Regions from separate parts of the Gilliamella sp. W8126 genome, predicted to be linked through region 1. Evidence: riboswitches for the same ligand, from Rfam matches in the RefSeq annotation. Region 1 holds a riboswitch; each other region holds the start of a gene.
What was found. A riboswitch is a leader RNA that binds a small molecule or an ion and turns the genes downstream of it on or off. The one in region 1 is predicted to bind thiamine pyrophosphate.

Region 1 (3,293 bases):
TTCATAAATATCAATTTGTTATAGAGTTATCAACAGGTTTGTTAAATACTTATCAAATAATTAAGTGAATAATTCACAAGTTAGTTTTGAATAAATGAAAAAGTTTTAGTTTGTGTTATTTGATTCAATCATTGTCATCTATTTGCGATTCGATTATATTGGAGATCCGGCTGTTTATTAAACAGAGTTTATTTTTTAATACTCTTTTATATTAAGTGGTGATGTTATTAATTTAGATGTCGACTTAATCGTATGAGCGTTAAAGATATAAAATAAGGAAATCAAAATGACTAACATTAATCTTTCTGACGATTTGATAAAAGATTTTATCTATTCTATGTACCGTAAAGAAGTATTATTAAATTTAAAAGGGGTTGTTTTGACTGATGAAGATCGTAAACAACTTCATGAAAAAAGAGATTTTGTTAATCGATTGTCTGAAACTGAATTAGCCGATATTCGCTGTTGGGTTTTAGATAAATTGAAAGTACTTGAAAGCCAGCATAAGCAAGATTAATCGGTTAGAATCTTGCGCTAACTTCATTAATAAACTGATAAAATTTATTTATCATATTGCTTATAACGATATGGAAAGTTTTATCAATCGTTTTACAATGCAACAAGACTTATTATTTATAATTTATAGGAAAGGGTATGAAAAAGTTAGTCGTGGTTTTATTGTTAGGTCTTCCAATGGTTGCCGCTGCTTCTAATTGTGAAGAAATTAGTGCCAGTATCGCTGAGAAAATCAAAAACAATGGTGTTGATGAAAACAGTTTTCAATTAAATTTAGTTCCATCAGAACAAGCTGAGCAAGGCGTTGCAGGTAAAATTGTCGGATCGTGTGACCGAGGTCAACAAAAGATTGTATATATTCGTTCACAAGATAATTCGGTAACAACTGAAGCAAAACAACAAGAGTCTTCAATTTCTAATCAGCAAGCCGAAAAAGCTGAATTAGAGAAATCTTCTCAACAAGAAATAGTAGCGCCATCTTCAGAAGATAATCAGCAAATTGACTCGAAGACAGAATAATTACTGATTATTAGCTACAGTTATAGAAGATCTATCGGTTAATTAATGAAGAATATTTGAATAAATAGTAACGGTTAATAAACTATTATTTTTACAAAAATTGTTATTTATTTTCTGAGCTATTATTCATCTATATTTATCCGGGGTGCCTTAGGCTGAGATTATACCCGTTGAACCTGATTCGGTTAGTACCGACGAAGGGAGTATAAAACACGCTTTTCTGCAAGTCTGTTGTACTCCTTAATTACTAATTTTTATAAAAAGGAGTCATCATGTCATCATTTTATTCACTTATTCAATCATGCCAAAGTGATTGGGATAACTATATTCAACATGAGTTTATTCAACAATTAGGTAAAGGTACATTAGATATTGCCTGCTTTCAACACTACTTAAAACAAGATTATCTTTTCCTTATCAATTTTTCCCGAGCATGGGGATTAGCAGTGTATAAAAGTCATGATCTGATTGAAATCAAACAATCTTTAAATAGCTTGAAAGCAATTGTTGAAGTTGAACTAGACTTACATATTGAATATTGTAAAAAGTGGCAAATAACTGAGAACGAACTTAACCTATTAACTGAAGCCAAAGCAAATAGTGAATATACGGGTTATGTATTGGATGTCGGATTACATGGGGATATATTAGATTTGCATATTGTATTAGCGCCTTGTTTAATTGGTTACAGTATGATTGCTGATTGGCTAACCAAACAACATTGGTATGATGCTAACAACAATAGATATAACAGTTGGGTTAACATGTATGCTAGTAAGGAATTCCAACAAACAATGCAAAATGAAATTGCGTGGATTGATCAGCGCTTAGTAAATTTAGATGCTAGTCGCATTGAACATTTAACAAAATTATTCAGGCAAGCAACTAAACTTGAAACTGGTTTCTGGCAAATGGGATTAGATAAAAGTATTTAAATAATAAGCATACTTTACCACTCTGGGTAAAGTATGCTGAATTTGAACTATATTTAAACAATGTTTAAACTAAAGTAGTTTTGAATAATCTCGTTTGGTGGCATCGTCCCAAACGCTTGCTTGTACTTGGCCAATATGTTGTTGCTGTAAAAGTAACATGGTTAATCGTGATTGGCCAATTCCACCACCAATTGTTTGTAAAAAATCACCATTAGCTAATGCTTTATGCCACGCATATTGAAGGCGATCTTCATTATTAGTCAGTTTTAATTGTCGTTTTAAGGTTTCTGGATCGACACGGACTCCCATTGATGAGATTTCAAAACCACTATTTAGCACAGGATTCCAAACTAAAATGTCACCATTTAAGCCTTTTGAACCCATTTCATTATCACTACTCCAATCATCATAATCAGGAGCACGGACATCATGTTTTTCATTATTTGATAATTCACCACCAATACCAATTAAAAATACGGCGCCTAACTCTTTGGTAATTGCATTTTCACGCTCTTTCGGTGATAAATTTGGATAACGTTTTAACAGTTGTTCACTATCCATAAAGGTAATTGTTTCGGGTAAAAAACGTGATAGATGATATTTTTCAGAGACTGCTTTTTCAGTCGCTTTAATTGCACTATAAATTTTTTCAACCGTTTGTTTTAAATAAGCTAAATTGCGATCTTCGGGACGAATCACTTTTTCCCAATCCCATTGATCAACATAAACAGAGTGAATAGGCGAAAGTTTATCTTCATCCGGGCGCAGAGCCTTCATATTGGTATAAATGCCTTCACCAACAGGAAAATTGTGCTGACTTAACGTTTTACGTTTCCATTTAGCTAGTGAATGAACAACTTCGAATTGTGCATTTGGAATACTTTTAATATTAACTTGAACGGCTTTTTCGGTACCTGACAAATTATCTTGAACGCCGTCACCAATTTGACTCAATATTGGTGCTTGAACTTCAATTAATGATAGATTATTTGCTAATTGCTCGGCAAAAAATTGTTTAACAAAATTGATTCGTTGTTGCTGCTCTTTAAATGATATTGTCATGTTTAGTCTCGAAATATAAAAAAATTTGTGTTGTTAAATTAAACTAGAAAGCAGAAATATGCAAGTTTAGTTAACTGGCTTAAACTAAAGATCAAAAACTATCTCAATTACTTCTAAAATATATTTTTACTAATAACTATTTATGATGTTTTTACAAACTAATTATCTTTTATCTATTGCTAATAATTAGTGTCAGGACCACTTAGTTATTAAATCAGCTCACACTAAACATAAAAGTTTATTGTTTGCCAATCAGTTTGG
Region 2 (3,293 bases), 440 kb from region 1:
ATGTACACCATTAACGCCTTGCGTACTTTGTGCGGTTAATGCGGTGATCACTGACATACCATAAGCACCAAGTGCTGAAAATGCTTTTAAGTCAGCTTGAATACCTGCGCCACCACTAGGGTCACTGCCCGCTATTGTTAATGCAACTGTTGTCATGATTTGGTTTCCTATTTTGCTTGTTTTATTTTACTGATTAGGTCTGATGTAGCTTTGGCAAGATTAGCTTGTCCACATATTGCCGACACAACGGCAATACCTTCAATGCCAGTTTGGATTACTTCGGTTAAATTATTCACGCCGATACCACCGATCGCTACGGCAGGGCATTGTTTCGCTTTAACCAGTTCTTTCAATTGAGCAATGCCAGTCGCAGCTGCGGCATCCTTTTTGGTTGCAGTTGGATAGATAGGCCCTATGCCAAGATAATCAACTAAATGCCAAGGAACATTCTCTAGTTGTGATCGATTTGAAACTGAAAGTCCTAACCATTTGTCTGTGCCAATTAAACGTCGAGTAACTTCAACCGGGAGATCGCTTTGTCCTATATGAACGCCATCGGCATCAATGGCTAAAGCAATATCAACATGGTCATTGATAAATAGTGGAACTTGGGTACGACTTAACACTTCTTTGAGCGCTTGTGCGGCGTCATACCAATTTTTACCAGAGTATTCTTGTTCTGAACGTAGTTGCACGGCGGTAACACCATTCTCAACGGCAATTTTGGTAGTAGTGACCATGCCATCTATACCGTCACATAATAACGGATCGAGGACTAAATAGAGAGTTAAATCAAGTTGCTTTTTCATCAAACATCCTTATTTTTAGTTTTGATTGAATCGTGAAAGATGATCAATAACAGCAATGGCGAAACTACCTAACCCTTGCTGTTTATTAGCAAGCTGTCCTGCTTTTTTCATCATAAAACAGGCTGTTGCAGTAGCGGTTAAACGATTACTAGTGGTTGCAATAAATGCTGCTACCATCGCAGATAACGAACAGCCTGTGCCGGTTACTTTAGTTAAAGCGATATCGCCACCGACAATACTATAAATTTGTTCACCATCTGTGATATAATCTATCTCACCTGTTATTGCGACAATGGTTTGATATTTTTGTGCTAATAGTATTGCTGCATTTAATGCAGAATCGGTAGAATCAAGTCCATCAGGCCCTTTCGATGATGATTGTTGACCACTCAATGCGAGAATTTCAGAGGCATTTCCTCGAATAACACTTGGTCTAAAGGTTAACAGTTGTTTGGCAACTTCAGTACGGTATTTAAGTGCCGCACCAACCGCTACAGGATCCAGTACCCACGGTGTCTGCGTCTGTTCAGCTTTTGCTGCAGCTAACAACATACTATTTGCGCTGTGCTCATCAATGGTACCAATATTAATTAATAAGCTACTGGCAATAGTTACAAAGTCCTCAACTTCTTGTTTCGCAACGACCATTGCTGGTGAAGCACCAATGGCTAATAAGACATTGGCGGTAAAATTCTGTACAACATCATTGGTAATGCAATGGACTAACGGTCGTTGTTGTTTAACTTGCTCAATAAAGGGAATGGCATCATTGTTTTGGAATAACTGAATGGTAGACATATTCTTTCCTTATTTATTATTGATATTAAGGGAAGAATGTGTCAAAACGAATAATTAAGACGAAGACTTCCCTACGCTGGTATTAGCCAGATCAGGTTCAACGGGTAAAATCTCAGTTTTTTGTAGTAACAAAAAACACCCCGAGTCAAAAAACAATTAATAAAAACAGTTTAATTATGTACTGAGTTTATATTTTATACAAGCTATTGTAATAATCTTTCGATATCGCTAATAGATCGTCTATCTGGTAAGAAGATGATTAAGTGATCACCATCTTCGATCATTAAATCGGTATTAACAATAATCACATCTTCACCACGCACCACAGCACCAATAGTTGCCCCTGAAGGTAATTTTAGACTGTTAATATTTTTACCTACTAGTTTAGAATTTTCAGTATCACCACGAACAATCACTTCGACAATTTCTGATTCACCTTGCCGTAGTGAGACAACTTTTACCACGCCATTTTGTCTTACATGACTGAGTAATTCTGAAATAGTGGCATGTTGTGGTGAAATGGCAATATCAATCACGCTATCGTTAATTAACTCTAAATAAGCTTGTCGTTGAATAAGTACGATGACTTTTTTTGCTCCCATCCTTTTGGCAAGCATTGATGACATAATATTTGATTCATCATCACTCGTCACTGCAACAAAAAGGTCGGTAAGTTCGACTTGTTCTTGCGATAATAGCTCTTGATCCGATGATTCACCATGTAATACGGTAGTATTAACTAACTGCTCGGCAATTAATTCTGCTTTTTCGGCATTACGTTCAATCAATTTAACTTGATAATCGTTTTCTAATCGCTTAGCTAAAGCAACAGCAATGCCGCCACCACCACTAATGATTATTCGTTTATAAGGCTTTTCTAACCGTTGTAATTCACTGGTTACCGCTTTGATGTTAAGCGGTGGGGTAATAAAGTAAACCATATCCCCAGCTTCAATCAAGGTTGAACCGATCGGACGAATAAAACGATTTTTACGATAAATAGCCACCACCCGAGCTTCGACATGAGGTAAATGTTCTTTTAGCTCTGATAATTCACTACCCACCAATGCACCACCGTAGTAAGCTGTGACGGCAACTAAGCAGACTCGATTATCATAAAATGAGGCAAATTGTAGTGCGCCAGGATATTGCACTAGTTGGCTGATATGATTGGTGATTAGATTTTCTGGGGCAATAATATGATCGATGTTAATACAATCTTTATTAAAAAACGAGTATCTTTCATCATTATATTCAGGCGCCCGAATTCGTGCCACTTTTTGAGGGATATTGAACATTACATGCCCAATTTGACAAGCCATCATATTGACTTCATCAGAATTGGTAACAGCGACTAACATGTCGGCAGATTCTGCACCAGCACTTTCTAATACTTGTGGATAAGATGATTTTCCACAAATAACTTGCAAATCAAAACGTTCTTGCAATGATTGCAATTTGTCATGATCTTCATCTACAACTGTCACATCGTTCTGTTTTTCAGTAACCAGATATTCGGCAAGAGCACTACCTGTTTGACCTGCACCAAGAATGATAATTTTCATAACTAACCTATGATAATCAAAAAGGCTTCAACGGCATTTATCATTAATAAAAACGATAATGCTTTTAGTCATTAAAGCCAATTGATATTGTTTAGCGTTAATTGCAATCTAGTTTTACGGT
Region 3 (3,293 bases), on a different contig from region 1:
GGTAGCGATATCATACAGATACGCACAAAGAACATGTGGCGTACCTTCGGCGGCAACAGTTGTGATTGTTTCATCAAATTGATTCAAACGAATTGCTAATGCGCGTTCCTTTTCAGTACCTAAATCGATATGACCATCTAGATTGTCTTCATTGATATTTGATTTTTTAAATACTGAAAGTACACGGGTATAGGCATACTGTAAATAAGGCGCTGTATTGCCTTCAAATGACAGCATATTATCCCAATCAAATACATAATCAGTCGTTCTATTTTTGGATAGATCAGCATATTTAACCGCACCAATGGCAACTGCATCAACCACTTGAGCCAGCTCGGTATCAGAAAGATCAGGATTTTTGCTTTTAATTAATGTTGCTGCTCGCTCAGTTGCTTCATCGAGTAAATCATTTAGTTTAACGGTATCACCTGAACGCGTTTTAAATGGTTTACCATCTTTACCTAACATCATACCAAACATATGATGTTCAAGTTTTAAAGATTCTGGGACATATTTTGCTTTATGTACAATCGCCCAAACTTGTTCTAAATGTTGGTGTTGGCGTGAATCGGTATAATATAAAATACGATCCGCGTGTAGCGTTTCATAACGGTATTTGGCACAAGCAATATCGGTTGTTGCATAAAGATAACCACCATCTCGTTTTTGGATGATAACACCCATTGGTTCGCCTTCTTTATTTTTATACTCATCTAAAAACACAACGATAGCGCCTTCACTTTCAACGGCTAATTTTTTCTGTTTAAGATCGGCAACAATGCCCGGAAGCATACTGTTATAGATACTTTCACCCATGGTATCTTCTAGTGAAAGTGTGACATTGAGTCGTTTATATGTGGCAATATTTTGCGTCATGGTAATATCAACCAGTTTTCGCCACATTTCACGGCAATACTCATCACCACCTTGAAGCTTAACGACATAATTACGGGCTTTTTCAGCAAAGACTTCATCTTCGTCATAATGTTTTTTTGCTGCACGATAAAAAGATTCTAGATCCGATAGATCCATATCGTTGGCCTGTTCGTTTTGCATTTTTTCAAGGTAAGCGATTAACATACCAAATTGGGTTCCCCAATCACCAACGTGATTAGCTCGAATCACATTGTGGCCAAGAAAATTTAAGACTCTAACACTCGCATCACCAATAATCGTTGAGCGTAAATGACCAACATGCATCTCTTTTGCTACGTTTGGTGCTGAGTAATCAACCACAATAGTTTGTGGTTTAGCCGGTAAGGTGATATTCAATTTATCGCTACTTAATGCTACTTCGTTCTGCTCGGCAATCCAACTATTTTTTAAAAAGATATTAATAAAACCCGGTCCAGCAATTTCTACTTTATCGGCAATATCTTCAATATCCAGATGTTGTAATACTTTTTCTGCCAATGCGCGTGGTGGCATACCCAATTTTTTAGCGGTAGCCATGATACCATTTGCTTGATAGTCACCAAATTGAACTTTGGCTGATTGCTTGATTAAAGCATCACAGTTTTTATCTGCACCAGCCATAATCATTGCTTGCGAAACTCGTTGCGTTAATAGTTGTTGAATGTTCACATTGTACCTAATCAATAATCATAAAATGAGGCATATAATACCGACAAACACAACAATTGTCACTGATTGCCTGTAATCTTACCTTGTTTTAATTTGTCTAAATTTGTATTTATCAACACATCGCCTGTTTACAATTCTATTTGCTACCACTAAACTACTCATCGTTCTCAACGGGGTGCCCTGAAGGGCTGAGAGTGTCAGAAAAACTGACATAACTCGTCGAACCTGAACTGGATAATGCCAGCGGAGGGATTTGAGTTATTATATCTGCTCAAACCTTTTGTCTTTTACACATTACTTTGGAGGCAAAATGTTTCGTAAAAACTTTTTACTATCTGTTATATTTTCATTTTCACTATTTAGTCATCTAGCTAATGCACAACAACCAACTCTAACCGTTTATAGTTACAATTCATTTATGTCACAGTGGGGGCCGGGTGAAACAATTAAAAAAGGCTTCGAAGCGCAATGTCATTGCCAACTTGATGTTGTCACATTGGGAGATGGCGTATCTGTTTTAAATCGGATTCGCCTCGAAGGCGACAAAACAAATGCTGATGTTATTTTAGGATTAGATAACAACCTATTAGCACAAGCCAAGCAAGCGGATATCTTAATTCCGCATCAAATTAGTAAACCCGATAATCTCAATACCGATTGGTGGGATGATAGTTTTATTCCTTATGATTTTGGCTATTTCGCTTTTATCTATAATCAAGATAAAATTAAAAATCCTCCTCATTCATTACATGAATTGATCGAAAACAAAGCTAATTGGAAAATCATTTATCAAGATCCTAGAACCAGTACTCCAGGATTAGGTTTTTTGTTTTGGATGAAAAAGGTCTATGGTGACGAGGTGGCAAATGCATGGCAACAAGTGGCTAAACATACGGTCACAGTAACCAAGGGTTGGAGTGAAGCTTATGGTATGTTCTTAAAAGATGAGGCTGATTTGGTATTAAGTTATAGCACATCGCCGATAGCACATATTATTAATGAAAATAATCATAGCTACGCAGCCGCGATTTTTGATGAAGGTCACTATCGCCAAGTCGAAGTGGCTGGCATCATTAAATATAGCCAAGAAGTCGATTTAGCTCGACAATTTTTACGTTACTTACTAACACCTGAGATACAACGGCAATTTGCTGAAAAAAATGTGATGTATCCAATTATTAAAACCGATCTACCCGATGCTTATAAGCAAATTAATATCATTGATAAATCGCTAGAATTTACACCGGAAGAGATTGAAAAACATCAAAAAGGCTGGATTCGTGAGTGGCAGTCAGCAATAAGTAAATAGTTAAGTATTATTAATGTTAAAATTCAGATCGTTATTACCAGGTATCAGTGCTGCTAGTTTAATTTTAATCATATTAAGTTCAGCACTTTTCGCTATCTGGAAATTTGCCTTGCAGTCAGGAAATTTAAGCATCTATTTTGATAGTTACATATTGCATATTATCTGGATAACTTTTTACCAAGCTGTATTGTCGACGTTATTATCACTAATCGCTGCTATATTAATGGCTAAAGCATTATCTTTAGTGGATTTTAAAGGTAAAAAGTTGTTATTGAAAATGATGCCTATTACCTTTATCTTACCAACACTAGTTGTTGTGACTGGTTTACTATCGGTTTACGGGCGACAAGGTTTATTATCAAGTATCTGCCAAATATTACACATACCATTCTCATTTTCA

Region 2: linked by a shared signal. The riboswitch ahead of thiM (hydroxyethylthiazole kinase) and the one ahead of tenA (thiaminase II) in region 1 are both predicted to bind thiamine pyrophosphate.
Region 3: linked by a shared signal. The riboswitch ahead of thiB (thiamine ABC transporter substrate binding subunit) and the one ahead of tenA (thiaminase II) in region 1 are both predicted to bind thiamine pyrophosphate.

The regions. Positions count from the first base shown of each region.
Region 1 covers NZ_JACFPE010000001.1:450,328-453,620, forward strand. Annotated here, with positions in the region: gene H3S74_RS02070 (hypothetical protein) at 287-517, shown strand; gene H3S74_RS02075 (DUF1161 domain-containing protein) at 655-1,035, shown strand; TPP riboswitch at 1,167-1,256, shown strand; gene tenA (thiaminase II) at 1,308-1,970, shown strand; gene asnA (aspartate--ammonia ligase) at 2,040-3,032, opposite strand.
Region 2 covers NZ_JACFPE010000001.1:7,938-11,230, forward strand. Annotated here, with positions in the region: gene thiD (bifunctional hydroxymethylpyrimidine kinase/phosphomethylpyrimidine kinase) at 1-156, opposite strand, end outside; gene thiE (thiamine phosphate synthase) at 168-809, opposite strand; gene thiM (hydroxyethylthiazole kinase) at 825-1,598, opposite strand; TPP riboswitch at 1,659-1,760, opposite strand; gene trkA (Trk system potassium transporter TrkA) at 1,811-3,172, opposite strand.
Region 3 covers NZ_JACFPE010000002.1:681,070-684,362, forward strand. Annotated here, with positions in the region: gene argS (arginine--tRNA ligase) at 1-1,584, opposite strand, end outside; TPP riboswitch at 1,746-1,854, shown strand; gene thiB (thiamine ABC transporter substrate binding subunit) at 1,895-2,893, shown strand; gene thiP (thiamine/thiamine pyrophosphate ABC transporter permease) at 2,907-3,293, shown strand, end outside.